DNA from 4 places in the Paenibacillus sp. E222 genome. Region 1 is predicted to be linked to each of the others. Evidence: riboswitches for the same ligand, from Rfam matches in the RefSeq annotation. Region 1 holds a riboswitch; each other region holds the start of a gene.
What was found. Region 1 has a riboswitch for thiamine pyrophosphate ahead of thiC (phosphomethylpyrimidine synthase ThiC). Riboswitches for the same ligand answer to the same signal wherever they lie in the genome.
Positions count from the first base shown of each region.

Region 1 (3,827 bases):
CGAACATTACCACATTGAAGCCGAGTTGGTGTGCATAATGGGCCAGGTCATACATCGGTACCCAGGTCTCTTCACGATTCGCACCATATCCATGGCTGAATATGATGGTTTTGTTTGCATTATCATCAGCCGGAATATACCAACCCTGCATCGTTCGACTGCCGTCTGCCGCAGGGAATGTGATGTCTTGATACTTCATGTTCTTGGCCTGCATGGGATTGGAGAATACAGGCGCTACAGTTGGATTGGATAATACCCAAGCAATATAACCGTGCAGTGCGATGAAACAAAAGAGCAGAAAAAATACAACGGAGAGCAACAACGCCACGACAATATGTTTGAACCGGATCAGCCTCGGTGATAACGAAGAAGGCAGATCTGACACTTTCGTTTGCAGCGGGGCTTCGCTCTGGGATGTCGGATACATGATTGCCCCTCCTTTAAAAATCAAATGAAGATAACAACGAGACGAACAGAGCGGATAAATGATTTTTCTGACTACTTTTGAAGCAAAATCTTAATTTAATATATCTTTATCGTATGTTCCAATATAGTCAAAGTCAATTGATTGGAGGCATTTGTTACGCAATTGTTATATAGTTCTGAAGATATCTGGTTAACATTTCCTTAGGGTGCAAATAGCAGGGGATTTTAATTTATAAAAAGAAAATATTTACAATTATTCCTATTCCAAATGGCTCTTTTTGGTTTACAGATGAGACCGTTTCTCATATAATTTATGTAACCAAGTTTCATGTGATGAAACATGAGGAGGGCAACTTGCCATGGAAGACCGAAAGTTAACCGTCCGGGCTGTAGAACGGGCGCTGGATATATTATTGTGTTTTACAACCCGCAGTGATCTGGGACTCACGGAAATTGCCAGCCAGATCGGTCTGCACAAAAGTACAGTCCATCGTCTGATGGCTACTTTGGAGGACAAAGGGTTCGTGATCCGGGATGCAGCCACCGAGAAGTATCGACTCGGCATACGCATCTGGGAACTGTCTGCCCATATGTCTCGCAGCGATGATCCGGCCATTTTGCTCCTTCCTGCGATGGAGCGGCTCAGAGATCGACTGGGCGAAACCGTGAGTTTATATCTGCGTGATGGCAGTGAGCGGATTCGAATTCAAGCTGTACAGAGTGATCAGGCGATTCGCCGTGTAGCTCCGGTGGGCGTCAGACTTCCGCTATCCGTGGGAGCCTCCAGTAAAGTGCTGATGGCTTTTGCCACCGAAGAGGACCGCGAAGATCTGATGAATGGACCGGAATGGCCCGTATTTATCGATCCCAAAGTATATTTGGCACAGATGAAAGACATTCTGGAATATGGCTATGCAACAAGTTATGAGGAACGTGAACCGGGAGCAGCCGCTGTATCTGTACCCATCATGGATCGGAAAGGCAACATCGCTGCTGCTCTGTCGGTATCCGGGCCTGTTAGTCGCCTTTCGCAGGAGACGCTGCATGAATACGCACCTGTGCTGAAGGAAGCTGCTACACAGATGGGACTGATGTTATCCTGATTTTATGTTCTGGAATTTAAAGGTTGTTTTTATGATCCGGTTGCGCTACTCTGTAATGGACGGCCCAACAGGGTCAGCATAATTGAATATGAATCTGCGGCTGAGATGCTGCAACTTGTTAACGTTACTGGGGGAGTCCGAATTGTCCGGACTGAGACGGAATCGCATGAGATTCCGGACCCTTTGCACCTGATCTGGATCATACCAGCGTAGGGAAGTAATCGGCGATACGACCACGAACACCATATAATGTAACCTATGGATGGACTCCGTTATGGAGCCTGAATGAGTTGCGTTATTGGTGATGGACATAAGCCGGTTCCCTTGGGAACCGGCTTTTTTTATACAGTAAACAGGCGGAAGCCGTTGTCAGAGCTGCTTTTGGATAAAGAGCTGGGAGCTATTGGCGAAGCGGTGGTATGGATTTTTTTTCCTCGACTGTCTGTATTACTTGAACTGTATGTCCCTATTTTGTGTGGTATGATCGCTCTTCCTTTTTCTATGTTGTGGATGGTTTGGACTCGTGCGCAAGCATTTCAATCCAGGCAATCACCAATGAGGAGGAGACAAGAGCGATGAGTACAGAGAACAGAACGCTGGGACAAGACGAGCAGGATCAGGTGTTGGAAAAGAGTGCAGGTGCGGCCGGACGAATTAAGCCCTTCCCGGGCAGCCGCAAAGTGTACATTCAGGGCTCACGACCGGACATTGCAGTACCGGAGCGTGAAATTGCCCTTCATGACACGAATACTCCCCAAGGAGTGGAGCATAACGAACCGCTGCGTGTCTACGATACGAGCGGGCCGATGACTGATCCCGGATTTCATGCCGATATCCGGGCAGGGCTGCCAGCGCTGCGCACCCGCTGGATTACGGAGCGTGAAGATGTTGAAGCCTACCAGGGACGAACGGTAAAACCGGAGGATAACGGATTGAAACCCGGAGGGAAGCGAACTGGAGCCGAGAAGTATCCAGGCTTGCGTGGTAAACCGTTACGGGCACAGGCAGGGCGCTGCGTGACCCAGATGCATTATGCACGGCAGGGAATGATCACACCGGAGATGGAGTTCGCTGCCATCCGTGAGGGTGTGGAGCCGGAATTTGTGCGGCAGGAGCTGGCGAGTGGCAGGGCCATCCTGCCGTCGAACATCAATCACCCGGAGAGTGAGCCGATGCTGATCGGGCGTCATTTTCATGTGAAGATCAATGCTAACATCGGGAACTCTGCGGTATCCTCCTCCATCGAGGAAGAGGTAGAAAAGATGACTTGGGCCGTACGCTGGGGATCGGATACGGTGATGGATCTTTCCACAGGCAAGGACATTCATACAACCCGTGAATGGATCATCCGCAATTCACCTGTACCCATTGGAACAGTTCCGCTCTATCAGGCACTGGAGAAGGTCAATGGAGAAGCCGAAGCACTGACCTGGGAGTTGTATCGTGACACGCTCATAGAGCAGGCAGAGCAGGGTGTGGACTACTTTACGATCCATGCAGGCGTGCTGCTGAGATATATTCCGATGACCGCCAAACGCATGACGGGCATTGTGTCACGGGGCGGGTCCATCATGGCAGCATGGTGTCTTGCGCATCATGAGGAAAATTTTTTGTATACCCATTTTGAAGACATCTGCGAGATTATGAAAAGGTATGACGTGGCCTTCTCTCTCGGAGACGGACTGCGCCCAGGAAGCATCTACGATGCCAATGATGAAGCCCAGATGGCGGAACTGGCGACGCTTGGTGAACTAACACAAATCGCCTGGAAGCATGATGTGCAGGTGATGATTGAAGGTCCGGGACATGTGCCGATGCACAAGATCAAGGAGAATGTCGATCTGCAAATGGAGATTTGCAAGGAGGCGCCGTTCTATACGCTGGGACCGCTGACGACCGATATTGCACCAGGATATGACCATATTACCTCGGCCATTGGGGCAGCGATGATCGGCTGGTTCGGTACGTCGATGCTCTGTTATGTTACGCCAAAAGAACATCTGGGCCTGCCTAATAAGGATGATGTGCGGGAAGGGGTTATCGCCTACAAGATCGCTGCGCATGCCGCTGATCTGGCGAAAGGTCACCCGCGTGCCCAGCGGCGGGATGATGCGCTGTCCAAAGCACGCTTTGAGTTCCGCTGGAGGGATCAGTTCAACCTGTCGCTGGACCCTGAGCGTGCGCTGTCCTACCACGATGAGACGTTGCCGGCCGAAGGGGCAAAAGAAGCCCATTTCTGCTCCATGTGCGGGCCGAAGTTCTGCAGCATGCGCATTACGCAGGATATTCGTGCTTTTG
Region 1 is NZ_CP058552.1:462,690-466,516, reverse strand. It holds gene HW560_RS01995 (alpha/beta hydrolase) at 1-427, opposite strand, end outside; gene HW560_RS01990 (IclR family transcriptional regulator) at 786-1,529, shown strand; TPP riboswitch at 1,649-1,762, shown strand; gene thiC (phosphomethylpyrimidine synthase ThiC) at 2,105-3,827, shown strand, end outside.

Region 2 (3,827 bases), 300 kb from region 1:
AATACGCTGTTCCCGTACCAGAGCTGATGCTACACTCAGCCGTCGTTTCTGTCCCATCGACAATTGATATGGGTGCCTACCGGACAGCTCACTCAGTCCGAATTGCTCCAACATATGATCGGTTCGGATACCTCTTTCTTCGGCAGTTAGCTTTCCGCTCAGCAAGGAAAATCCCACTTCATCACGGACTGAATTTGTCACGAATTGAAATTCAGGATTCTGGAATACAAAGGCAATGCGATCTGCAAGCTGCTCGGTTTTTCCAGCCGATTGTCCTTCCACAACATATTGACCTGTCGTTTTTAGAATATTCATCATGGACAGCAATAATGAACTTTTACCTGCCCCGTTAGCCCCGACAATCCCCACCCAATCTCCGTGCCATACCTTGGCCTGCTCCACCTGAATGAATGGCGTTTTTCCGCGCCATCCGGTGAATTGCTGCATTTCCAGGGCTGGTTGGATCAGTGCAGAGGTTTCCCCCTCCTTATAATCTATACTTTCAGTTTCTGTTGCACCGTAACGACTATCCTCTCCTGAGACCCATGCCTGTGCCTTCGATTGGCCTCGTTCTTCCCAGACCCCTGGATACCAGATCCCGTATTCCCTGAGCATATTCCGCTCATCTGTAAACACCTGATTCGCCGGGCCATCTGCCACAATCTTTCCTTCAGGCGACAATACGATGATTCGGTCTACCCACTCGACGATTTCATTAATTTTATGTTCTACGATAATGAGTGTTTTGTCCTGTGCAATCTGTTTCACCGTTTCCCACACCTGAGAGGTTCCTTCATCATCCAGCAGTGCCGTTGGTTCATCCAAAAAGAGTACGTCTGGCTCCATGGCCAGAATCGAAGCCATCGCAAGACGCTGCTTCATACCCTGAGACATGGATTGAATGAGTGTTCGATTATGTTCAAAGCATAACCCGACCTGTTCCAGGTATTGATGGATAAGGGTAGGCATCTGCTCGCGTGGAATATTCCGGTTCTCCAATACAAAAGCAATCTCTTCATCCGTATATGACATACAGAACTGGGTATCCGGATCTTGAAAAACAATGCCGGGCTGCTCAGGCACCTGAATGTCATCACATTTCATCGGAATCTCCACAGATCGCGGAATCAGACCGCTCAGAATTTGCAGCAAGGTTGATTTGCCAGATCCGCTTGGACCAAGCAATAATACTTTCTCCCCTTGACGCACAGAGAGAGACAAGCCTTGAAACACCAAGGCCTTCTCTCCCGGGAACTTGCATCTTAGATTCGTAACACCTACCGCTTGCACATTCTCCACTTCATTCATCTAGTCCAGCGCCTCGTAATCCTGCTTCGACACCGGTCTAAGGGATCGTGTTACACCTGTAAGCTCCAGCGCTTTGGCAAGGTAATAGGCGAATACACCTGCAATCAGAATACTGCCAATGAAGCGGAACCCGATAAACAGTGTATAATTCCAAGCCGAGAGGGAATCAATGTACCCGTACTGATAATCCAGTACAAGCGAAGCTGCCGCTGCACCAATAGCCGCAAGGCAGGTGACGAACAGATTGCTTTTCCGATACAGAAATGCGGCGAAGAAGATCTCTGCACCCAGCCCTTGCAACAGTCCATACACCAGTGTCGACATGCCCCACTCACTTCCGAGAAAAGCACTCACCGTGGATGCCGCTACTTCAGCCAGAATGGCTACACCCGGCTTACGAATGATTACAAAGGCAAAGGTTCCCGCCATAAACCACATGCCATAAATCATCTGCTCCGCATGAACGCCGAATGGCTTCATCAGATCATATGTAGGTCCCCATATTTTGTAGATCACCCCGAAGACCACCGCAATCACAATCGTTACCAAAATATCGGTTAACTTCAATCTGTTGCTGCCTACTGCTGTTGACATGTTCTCTACTTCCTTCCTCTGTTTCCCTGGATTTATAAAATAAACAATAAAACAAACAAAAAAGCCTCCCCGGTTTCCAGGCAGGCCATACGCACAGTTTACAATCTCACGATGCTGCGCATTAGGCAGATATAGAGAAAGAAGAAAACAAACGACACCATTCCCGTCACATCAGAAAAATCCTGCTGCACCCAAGAAACGCTGACATTTATGTTCTATCCCTATCGCTTACCATTGCACATCGCAAATTCATGTTCTCTACGCTGGCATTACCCAGATCAGATTTACGGTCAGCGGCACAAGGCCGCTCTCTCAGCCCAACTTCATTGAGCTCCCGGTTCACTTATTTCATTGCTTCTACTGTACAACACATGGGTATTTGTGACAATCCCGGAAAAATCATTACGCTGTATTTTGGGTAAATCAGAGAAGACATTCTGTGGTGTACTTTACAATACTATGCAACATTTGGATCAAGTAGTCCGTTTGGTATACAAGAAGGGAGATTGATAATGATGAAACAAACCAATACTGCCTGGCAGCAAAAAAAGTGGAAAATGATCCTTGCCGCTTCGATTCTCACCGCGGGTACGGCACCCGCACTGCTGTCATCCACTGTCGCGGAAGCAGCAACAACACACAAACCGACAGCGTATATTAACAATGTACAAGCTCAAAATGATGTGGTTATAAAGCAGGGTATAACGTACGTAGCATTGACTGAACTTCAATTCCTCGGGGACTATACGTTTGGCTACAATAACAAAACAAAACAGATTAGCATCAGCACAGACAGCGACAAATATGTTCTTATACCCAACAGCAAAACAATGAAGAAAAACGGTCAGAATGCGACGTTGTCGTCCGCTCCCATTCTGGTGAATGGCAAAGCCATGCTTCCGCTCCGTGCCATTGGCGAAGCCTTTGGCGCACAGGTTCGCTGGAACCAGACGGCCAAGGAGGCCTACATCTACACCACGGATGCTGCGGTGGTCAAAGACTACAGCAGTGCTGATCTGACTGTGGCGCGTGAAGCTGCGCTGCATTTGCCACGCTTCTCTGAACTGGGACAAGCACGCCTGGAGATTCGCAACCCTCTGGGTCCAGTGGATTCATCCATTCAATACATTTTTGAACAAGGCAAAAAGGAAAGTTTCTTCATTGTTGAAGATAACGATCTGATCAGCTATTACACGATTAAAAATGAAAACGCCCTGCTGAAATGGCAGGCCAATATCGGTAAAGATGCCGGAACTATCGGTGACCTGTTTTTTATCAAAACCAAACCCGTTGCTGAAGCAGGGACTCGCCCTTCCGTCAAGGGTCAAACCCTCGTATCATTTAAGTATTCTCGTATGCTTGAAGAGACTTCCTACGAGATCATGAACAAGTCCGGCTCCATCCATGCGGGCTCCATTGCCCCTGAGAAAGGTAAAGTGATCGTTGAAGTTCCGGAAGAAAAGTAAATTGGAATGCCCGCCCAGGCTTTAGAGACCTTTGTATCGGCGCAGGTGGGCAAATGATGCTTCTTCTGAATGCAACACCAAAAGGGATGTCCCCTACGTGATGAATAAACATAACGGGGGACATCCCTTTTTAGCATTATTCTTTATTTATTCGCTCACGGATATCATTGTCTTAATATTGCGTATTTCCGGACTGACTGGTTTTTCCCGAAGCAAATCCCTTAAATAAGGTCGGGACTTTAGAATAACGGGTATTTGTAATTTTCCCTTGCGATGTACTGCTGTCCGTACGCATGATCGAATCTTTGACGTTGGAAATATTTGAGTTGTCCAGCGTCATGTTCACCGTGAAGGTGGTTCCACCATTTTGACGCACCAGCTTGCCAATATCGTCTGCACGGAAATTTTTAATGTTAATCGTTCCGGCTGCATTAATTTGAAATACTTTATCGTAGGCTT
Region 2 is NZ_CP058552.1:159,746-163,572, forward strand. It holds gene HW560_RS00680 (ATP-binding cassette domain-containing protein) at 1-894, opposite strand, end outside; partial or broken gene HW560_RS34340 (ATP-binding cassette domain-containing protein) at 868-1,218, opposite strand; gene HW560_RS00685 (ECF transporter S component) at 1,309-1,902, opposite strand; TPP riboswitch at 2,141-2,251, opposite strand; gene HW560_RS00690 (copper amine oxidase N-terminal domain-containing protein) at 2,415-3,368, shown strand; gene HW560_RS00695 (pectate lyase) at 3,541-3,827, opposite strand, start outside.
Region 2: it holds a riboswitch for thiamine pyrophosphate, as region 1 does, so the genes downstream of both, HW560_RS00685 (ECF transporter S component) here and thiC (phosphomethylpyrimidine synthase ThiC) in region 1, are expected to answer to the same signal.

Region 3 (3,827 bases), 2.5 Mb from region 1:
GGTGCAAAATGGCTGGCGATTATCGGGATGGTTATCACGATCGTAACCACTATTGGTTTCATTGATCTAACCGATTCTACCAGCTATACCTACCTTGTATTAATGTCAACAGGTCGTCGAATTGGTATGGCCTTGCTCATGATGCCGATCCAAACTGCAGGTTTGAATCAACTGCCTCCAAGACTTGGGCCACACGGTACAGCAATATCCAACACCGTCAGACAGGTAGCCGGCGCTGTGGGTACTTCATTGCTTGTAAGTGTAATGACCAGTCGCACAACGGCACATGTACAGGATATGGTGGCAACGGGGGCAGCCAAAGGCTTAACCCAGCAGCAGTTGGGAATGGAATCCATGATCCAGGGAATTAATGATGCTTATGTTGTCATTATCGGCATTGCCGTTGTCGGATTGCTACTTTCCTTCTTCATCAAACGTACCAAACAAGCAACGGAGGAAGACTCCAAGCAGCCTGTAAGACAAAAAGTCTCGATGAATACAAATTAAGAACAGCATTTACATGAATTACATCATGTAGAGCCTATTGTATCGTATACCAAAAGCGGCAGATCAGGACCCTAAGCTTTACGTCCAATCTGCCGCTTTTTTGTGTATGAAATAATAAAATAAACCGTAGCCTCTCCACTGAAGTGAGAACTTCCGCGCTAACGTAGAATAACTCCACAACCAGCTTTGTTTCTGGCAACATCATCGGGACCATAATCTGATCCACCAGTAGATCAAAATCGGAAGCATAGCTTTGGCTCTCCAAATCTTTGCGAATCATCATGTCTTCCTGTACACGCTGCTCCAGAATGGCAAGAATACAATCATCCTTTGAACCAAAGAATTTGTAAAATGTTCCTTTGGACACACCTGACTCGTCTAGAATCATTTGTATGGAAGTGTTGGTTACTCCATGTTTCTCAAAGAGCACAAGTGCTGAGTCCAATAACATTTGTTTCCGTTTATTCATAAGTTCCCTCTGGATGAGTTAGGCGGTTCACGTTACGATATTCAACACTCTACTGCAAATCCACTGCAAACATCACATGTTCCTTCCAAATTCCCTTGATTTTAATATTCTGACGGTCCGTTTCCTGGAAGCCCGCTTTACGCAACACTCGAATTGATCCGGCATTGTCGGGAAGTGCACCTGCCTCCACTCGTTTTATTCCCCCGTCATTCACGGCAAAATTAAGTGCTAGCCGCAGAGCTTCACTCATGTATCCCTTACCATTCTGGGCCTGATCGAGCACATAACCAACAATCCATTTGCTGATGGAATCCAGTTCAAGTTCGAACAGAGAGATCTCCCCAATAAGCTCATGCGTATGGTTCAGGAAGATCCCGAAAGAGTAACGTTTCCCTTCTTCCCTCGCCTTGTTCCAGCCTTCAAGAAGGGCTAACTGGCCCTCCAGTGTATAGAATGTCTCTGATCGTTCACTTGCCGATATCTCTTCGAAAACAGCCCGGTTACGGAACTGCAAATCCAGCAGTGTCGGCGCGTCCTCCACGTTCAAAAATCGTAAATAGATGCGTTCCCCATGATTGTTCATCTGTATGTTCATCCTTGTCTCTGGTTGTAATAGATTTGAGATTTCATTCATCAGAAGTACGAGAGTTGCTGATTATAAGCCATATCCCAGAACAGATATTCAAATTCAACACTTCTTCTAAATATGTCTTCAATGGCCTCCAGTTCCTGCTCGGTTTTATGTTCACATAATGCATCCAATGTATCATAGAACCATTCGAATGAATCGCGGAATTCATCACTTGCATAATTTTCGATCCACGTCTGATAGAAATTGCCCTCTAATGAATCTCGATATTGTTCTTTTAATCTTGTTGCATAGTCGTAATACGTCCACGCACATGGGAAAATGACGGCGATGATTTCGGCAACACCACCTGTTTGTGCAACACTCATCATATTCGACGTATACGCCTTGTTGTACAGAGATGGTTTGACCGTATGATTTTCATCCAGCGTAATCCCAAATTCCTTCATATAATTTCGATGCAAATCCATTTCTTCGTACAGAATAGCGTGTTGAATCACCGTAAAGTTCGTCATCAGTTTTTCATCTGTCGCCTTCACCGCGCCCATGGCAAAAATCTTCGCATATTCAATCAGATAGGTATAGTCCTGAAGAAGATAAAACTTAAACGCTTCCTGATCCAGTGTGCCTTTCCCCATTTCGTGTAAAAAAGGATGGTTGTATCCATCTTCCCATACGATTCTGGACTTATCTTTTAACGTTCTCGAAAATGACATGATCATTGCTCCTTTTATTAAAATCATAATGTCCCCGCTTCACACCCAGCTATCGCGTTCTGTCCCCCAAAATGCAGACCAAAAAGCCCTTGACCTATTTTCGGCAAGGGCAAAATAACATGAGTACATGTCATTTGCTCCCTACGTCAGTATTAACTAACAGGTTCAAAGGGTCAGGTTTTAACCTTCTCAACTGCGAACAGTCCCCCTGCAAATAGCTCAGGCTTATTACAACATGTGTTTTTCCAAATGTCAAACTATTCCTATTAATCTTCAAGTTCCCCTAAATCTTCTTGCAAGTTCTTAAGTCGTGTCCGGATGGTCTTAATCATACTGTGTACCTTGTTTAACTCAACCACTAATTTTTGCTCATTAGAGATGTTCGTTGCTGATGTTGAATGATCTGGAGACTTCCTTAACTGATCTAAATCCGATTCGTATGCCCGCCGCTCTTCCTCGGCTTTTGCCAATTCCTCCTCGGCGATGCTAATCTGGTGCTCCAGATAAATGATGTCTGAGGAGTTGCCGTGAGTTAAGCGCTGTGAATACGTCATAGTTCACCTCATTTCTGATGATCCATTGCTTTTCCAAGGTCATATGGCTGAATATCGATATCTAACTCCATACCAAGAGCCAACTTGGCCAGTTGACTTCCAATAAAAGGCCCCATCGTTAAACCGGAAGCTCCAAGCCCGTTGGCTGTAATCAAACCATTCCAACCTGGGACAGCACCCATTACCGGAAGAAAACCTGGTGTAAATGGACGAAATCCTACTCTTACTTCCTGAAACGTGCTATCAGCTAAACCGGGAGCCAGTTCCAATCCTTTATTCAAAATTTCCTGCATTCCGCCTGCGGTTACTCTTGTATCGTATCCTTCAATATCATTTTCGTGAGTCGCTCCGATCACAATCTTCTGTTGATCAAAGGCTAACAAATATTGATCCGAAGGAGGCATGACTACAGGCCAGTTCCCAGTGTCCTTTCGATCGTGAACCTGCAAGTGCATAATTTGTGCCTTCTGATAATGAACCTTAAAATCAATGCCCAAGGGCTTCAACAGTTCATTAGCCCACGCGCCGGCACACACAATTACCTCGTCAGCCGATATGACTTTACCGTCCACAACCACTCCAGTTACTCGGTCCGATTCATATTGAAGTGTCGCGTCTCCATCAATCAGAACCGCTCCATTACGCTGTGCCGATCGGATTAAGGCATCACGCAGTGCACGTCCATCGATACGCGCAGCACCGCTGATGTATACTGACTGAAAGCTCTCCTCCAGAAGAGGAAAACGCTCATGGGTTTCTTTTGCATCCAGACAAGTAATATCCGCAATCTCTGGTGCATCTTCTTTACGAAGGTGTGCTCGCTCCTGCATCTTGTTGATTTTCTCCACATCCGTATGAATACTAAGAGCACCCACTTGAGCGTAACCTGTTTCCGTTTCCCCTTCGCTCTTGAGTTCTTCAATCAACCCGGGATAAAAACGTGCACCCGCCTTGGCGAGCTGATACCAATCCTGATTGCGGCGCTGAGATAA
Region 3 is NZ_CP058552.1:5,435,434-5,439,260, forward strand. It holds gene HW560_RS24120 (DHA2 family efflux MFS transporter permease subunit) at 1-507, shown strand, start outside; gene HW560_RS24125 (TetR/AcrR family transcriptional regulator) at 542-976, opposite strand; gene HW560_RS24130 (GNAT family N-acetyltransferase) at 1,026-1,559, opposite strand; gene tenA (thiaminase II) at 1,610-2,281, opposite strand; TPP riboswitch at 2,403-2,501, opposite strand; gene HW560_RS24140 (hypothetical protein) at 2,548-2,835, opposite strand; gene HW560_RS24145 (NAD(P)/FAD-dependent oxidoreductase) at 2,844-3,827, opposite strand, start outside.
Region 3: it holds a riboswitch for thiamine pyrophosphate, as region 1 does, so the genes downstream of both, tenA (thiaminase II) here and thiC (phosphomethylpyrimidine synthase ThiC) in region 1, are expected to answer to the same signal.

Region 4 (3,827 bases), 290 kb from region 1:
AGGAATAGCCGACCGTCAGCCCTTCAAGATCTTTTGGCGATTTCACTTTACCGTTGGCTTCGGTTAACAGATGCACGAGCGGATGCCGAACGACGGCTGCAATCGAACGTACAGGAATGTTTTCCCCACGCGCGAGCAAGATTTGCGGCTGATAGCTCAGCGCCAGATCGATTTTCCCGGCAGCAACAAGCTTGAGTGAGTCATTGGTATCGGCAGGCATCTGAATATCAACATCCAGACCTTGATCCGCGAAGTAACCTTTTTCCTGTGCAGCATAGATGAAGGAATGCACTGCATTCGGATACCAATCGAGCATGATGGACAGCTTGTCTTTGGATGCCGATGACCTCTCGGACGCAGATGATTCTGTATCTTTTGCATTGGAAGTTGAATCTGTAGCAGGTGTGTTGGTACCAGTATTTCCGCATCCGCTGACGATCAGCAACAGGGTCATGAGCAGAGTGGGGAGCAGGGAGTAGATATGTTTTTTCTTCATAGCTTCAAATTCCTCATTTCCTTTTATCTGTTTAATCATTCATAAGTTTTACATTCCTGAGATGGGATAACGCTGCGCTGTAATTTTTAGTCGATAGCAGGGGGATTGGGCAAAGCACACTAAGTCTGTTTTGGCAGGTCTGCCTCCGGAAATGATCCAGCTTTTCTTCTACCTGCATGACGTGGTGTACCGAATCTTCTCTCCATCCATGCAATGATTACAAACAGCGCGATACCGAGCAGGGATAACAGCACAATGGCGGCGAACATGGCGTCCGTGTTCATATTGCTCGACATTCTGCGGCTGAAGTACCCAAGGCCCTTGCTTCCACCGAGCCATTCCCCGATCGTTGCACCGACCACACAATACACCACAGACATTTTCATTCCCGAAAAGAAGGAGGGAAGGGCAAGTGGAATCTGGAGTTTGCGGAAAATATCCCACTTGCTGGCCCCCATCGTCAGGAGCAGTTCACGCTGCTCCGGATCACCCTGGCGCAGGCCATCGTAGGTGCTCACCACAATCGGGAAAAATGAGATCAGGAATACCACCGCGACTTTACTCCACAGCGTGTAGCCAAACCACAGGATGAAGACGGGGGACAAGGCAATCAGCGGGATCGTCTGACTGATCACGATGAAGGGATATAACGCTTTTTCAATCGACTGATTCATATGCATACCCGTTGCAAGTGCAATTCCGGCACCAATGGACAAGCCAAAGCCAACGACAACCTCCATCAAGGTAGCGGGCAAATGTGTACCCAGCAGAAGGTGGCGATGCTCATACAGGGAACGGACAATCGCCGTCGGGGCTGGAATGATGAAGGAAGGCACCCATCCCATACGCACAATCCACTCCCAGAGAGCAAGCAGCAGGATCATGAGCAAAAGAAATAGACCATAACGGGCAAGCCAACCTCTCACGCTATACTTCGTGCTATCTCTCAAGTTACCGTCTCGCATGCAATTGTTCCTCCAGTCGTCGTCTCATCTGAACGAGAGCGGGTTCGTAGATCATGTCCGAATGTCTTGGACGCGGCAAAGGTACCGTCAGATCCAGCAGCTGTTGGCTATGGCCCACCGGAGTTAACAGGATAATCCGATCACTGAGCAGCAGGGCTTCTTCAATGTCATGCGTGATGAACAACACGGTTTTGCCCAAGCCTTCCCAGAGCTCCAGCAGCCAGCGATGCATCTCACGTTTGGTCAGGGCATCGAGTGCGCCGAATGGTTCATCCAGCAGCATGAGCTGGCCACCTGTCAGCAACGTACGAAGCAGCGCGACACGCTGGCGCATGCCACCTGACAGCTCGTCCGGGTAAGCATGCGCGTGGCCAGATAAGCCAAATCGGTCGAGACCGGCCAGAATGTCCGCTCGAATTCGTACCTTATCCTGCCGACCTGGAGCAAGTTCAGCGGGGAGCATGCAATTCTCCATGACGGTTCGCCAGGGTAACAGGAGGTCCTTTTGCGGCATGTAGGCCACCTGCCCCAGTCGCTTTCCTTCCTGAACCCAAGGAATATTAATGGTTCCGTGGGTTGGCTCAAGCAGGCCTGCCAGCAGCTTGAAGAGGGTGCTTTTACCGGAGCCGCTGGAACCGATGAGCGAGACGAATTCGCCTTTGGCTACACGCATCGACACATTGGAGAGCACGGGGGAATCCCTTTTTCCCGGGAAGGCGTAGCTCATGTTATGAATGGTTATGTCGTTATCCATCTCGATCCGTTCCCCTTTATTATTCAAACTTCAAACTGCGTGATCTTTAATTACACCTTCTGATCTGCCCGAAGAATGCGAAAAAGACCCACCCATTTCCGGAGAAATGAGTGGGTCTGTAAGTTCAATTCACATTAAATTTCATCATCAACATGAAAAAATCCGCTTACTGAGAGGCCGCTCCACTTCCCTCCGCTGGTATGATCCAGATCAGGTTCAAAGGGTCCGAATCGTTCGATTCGTCTCAGCCGCAAGGCTCCCCTAGTGCAATGATTAAGATATGCAGTTGTGTGTTCAGCATATATCACATGCAAGCAGAATGTAAAGAGGGCGGCTTAAAAGAAGTGTGCGTAATGAGAGTTAGGAAAGTAACCTATTCTAATCGTTTGAATGTAACAGTGAATCAAGCTCACTGATCAGCCGGACAATCTGCTCAGGTGTGCCAATCGTAATCCGAAGCCAGGTAGGCATACCGAATTCGGCACCGCCGCGGACAGAGATACCTCTGTTCAACAATTCTTTGGTAATCGGGCCGCTATCCTGCAACAGATCCACCATGATGAAATTGGTTTCGGAAGGGATGTAGGGTAATTTCCACTGATCAAAGGATTGCATTAACGTTTCACGTCCCTGACGATTGTATTGCAGGCAATGAGAAACAAATTCATGATCATCCAGGCTGGCCGAAGCAGCGGCTTGGGATGTGGCTGTCAGACTGATGGGCAGCTTGACCCGGTTAATGCCTTCAATGATGCTTTCATTCGCGATGCCATATCCAATACGCAGTCCGGCCAGTCCATATATTTTGGAGAAGGTCCGCAAAATAATCAGATTATTATACTGCTCCAGCAGCTTAACCGTATCAGGGTAATCTTCACTTTCCGCGAATTCATAATACGCTTCATCCAGGACAACCACGACATGGGAGGGAACATGTTCGAGTAAATCAAGCAGGGCATTTGCCGTGAAAATGGTTCCGGTCGGATTATTCGGATTGCACAGCCAGATGATTCGGGTAGAAGTATTAATCCGCTGCCGGAATTGCTCCAGATCCAGTGAATGGTTGACCAAAGGCACTTCATGAATGACCCCGCCTGCCAGCAGCGTAGCGCCCTTATACCAGTTAAAGGAGGGCACCGGAATGAGTGATTCCTCCCCGGGATTAAGATAAGCTTGGGCGGTAAGGGTGAGGAGCTCGAAAGATCCACTTCCAAATACCAGTTGGGAAGTACGAACCCCCAGACGTTCCGCAAGTTTGTCACGCAGCAGTTGGCTGGAACCGTCGGGGTATTGAGCCAAAAGATCGGAACTCAGCGATCTGACCGCTTCTGCTGCCAGCGGAGAGGAACCAAACGGATTCTCGTTTGCTGCGAGTCGATCCACACTTTCCAGTCCCAACTCCCGCCGGATCTGTTCCATGGATTTAGCAGGCGTATAAGCCGGAATTTGATTTAACAGGTCTTTAACAGGAGGAGAGGGAACGGGTGAAAGGGATTGCATAATCATGCCTTCTTTCCAGTGGAATTAGATCGAGAATGATATCTGTTTCTGGGCAATCTGCTGTGGTGTCTCTTGTGGAGGAGTCAACAAGCGATTCAGAATCAGGTTTTCA
Region 4 is NZ_CP058552.1:170,081-173,907, reverse strand. It holds gene HW560_RS00745 (ABC transporter substrate-binding protein) at 1-496, opposite strand, end outside; gene HW560_RS00740 (ABC transporter permease) at 616-1,461, opposite strand; gene HW560_RS00735 (ABC transporter ATP-binding protein) at 1,448-2,215, opposite strand; TPP riboswitch at 2,386-2,488, opposite strand; gene hisC (histidinol-phosphate transaminase) at 2,594-3,715, opposite strand; gene HW560_RS00725 (ATP-binding cassette domain-containing protein) at 3,740-3,827, opposite strand, start outside.
Region 4: it holds a riboswitch for thiamine pyrophosphate, as region 1 does, so the genes downstream of both, HW560_RS00735 (ABC transporter ATP-binding protein) here and thiC (phosphomethylpyrimidine synthase ThiC) in region 1, are expected to answer to the same signal.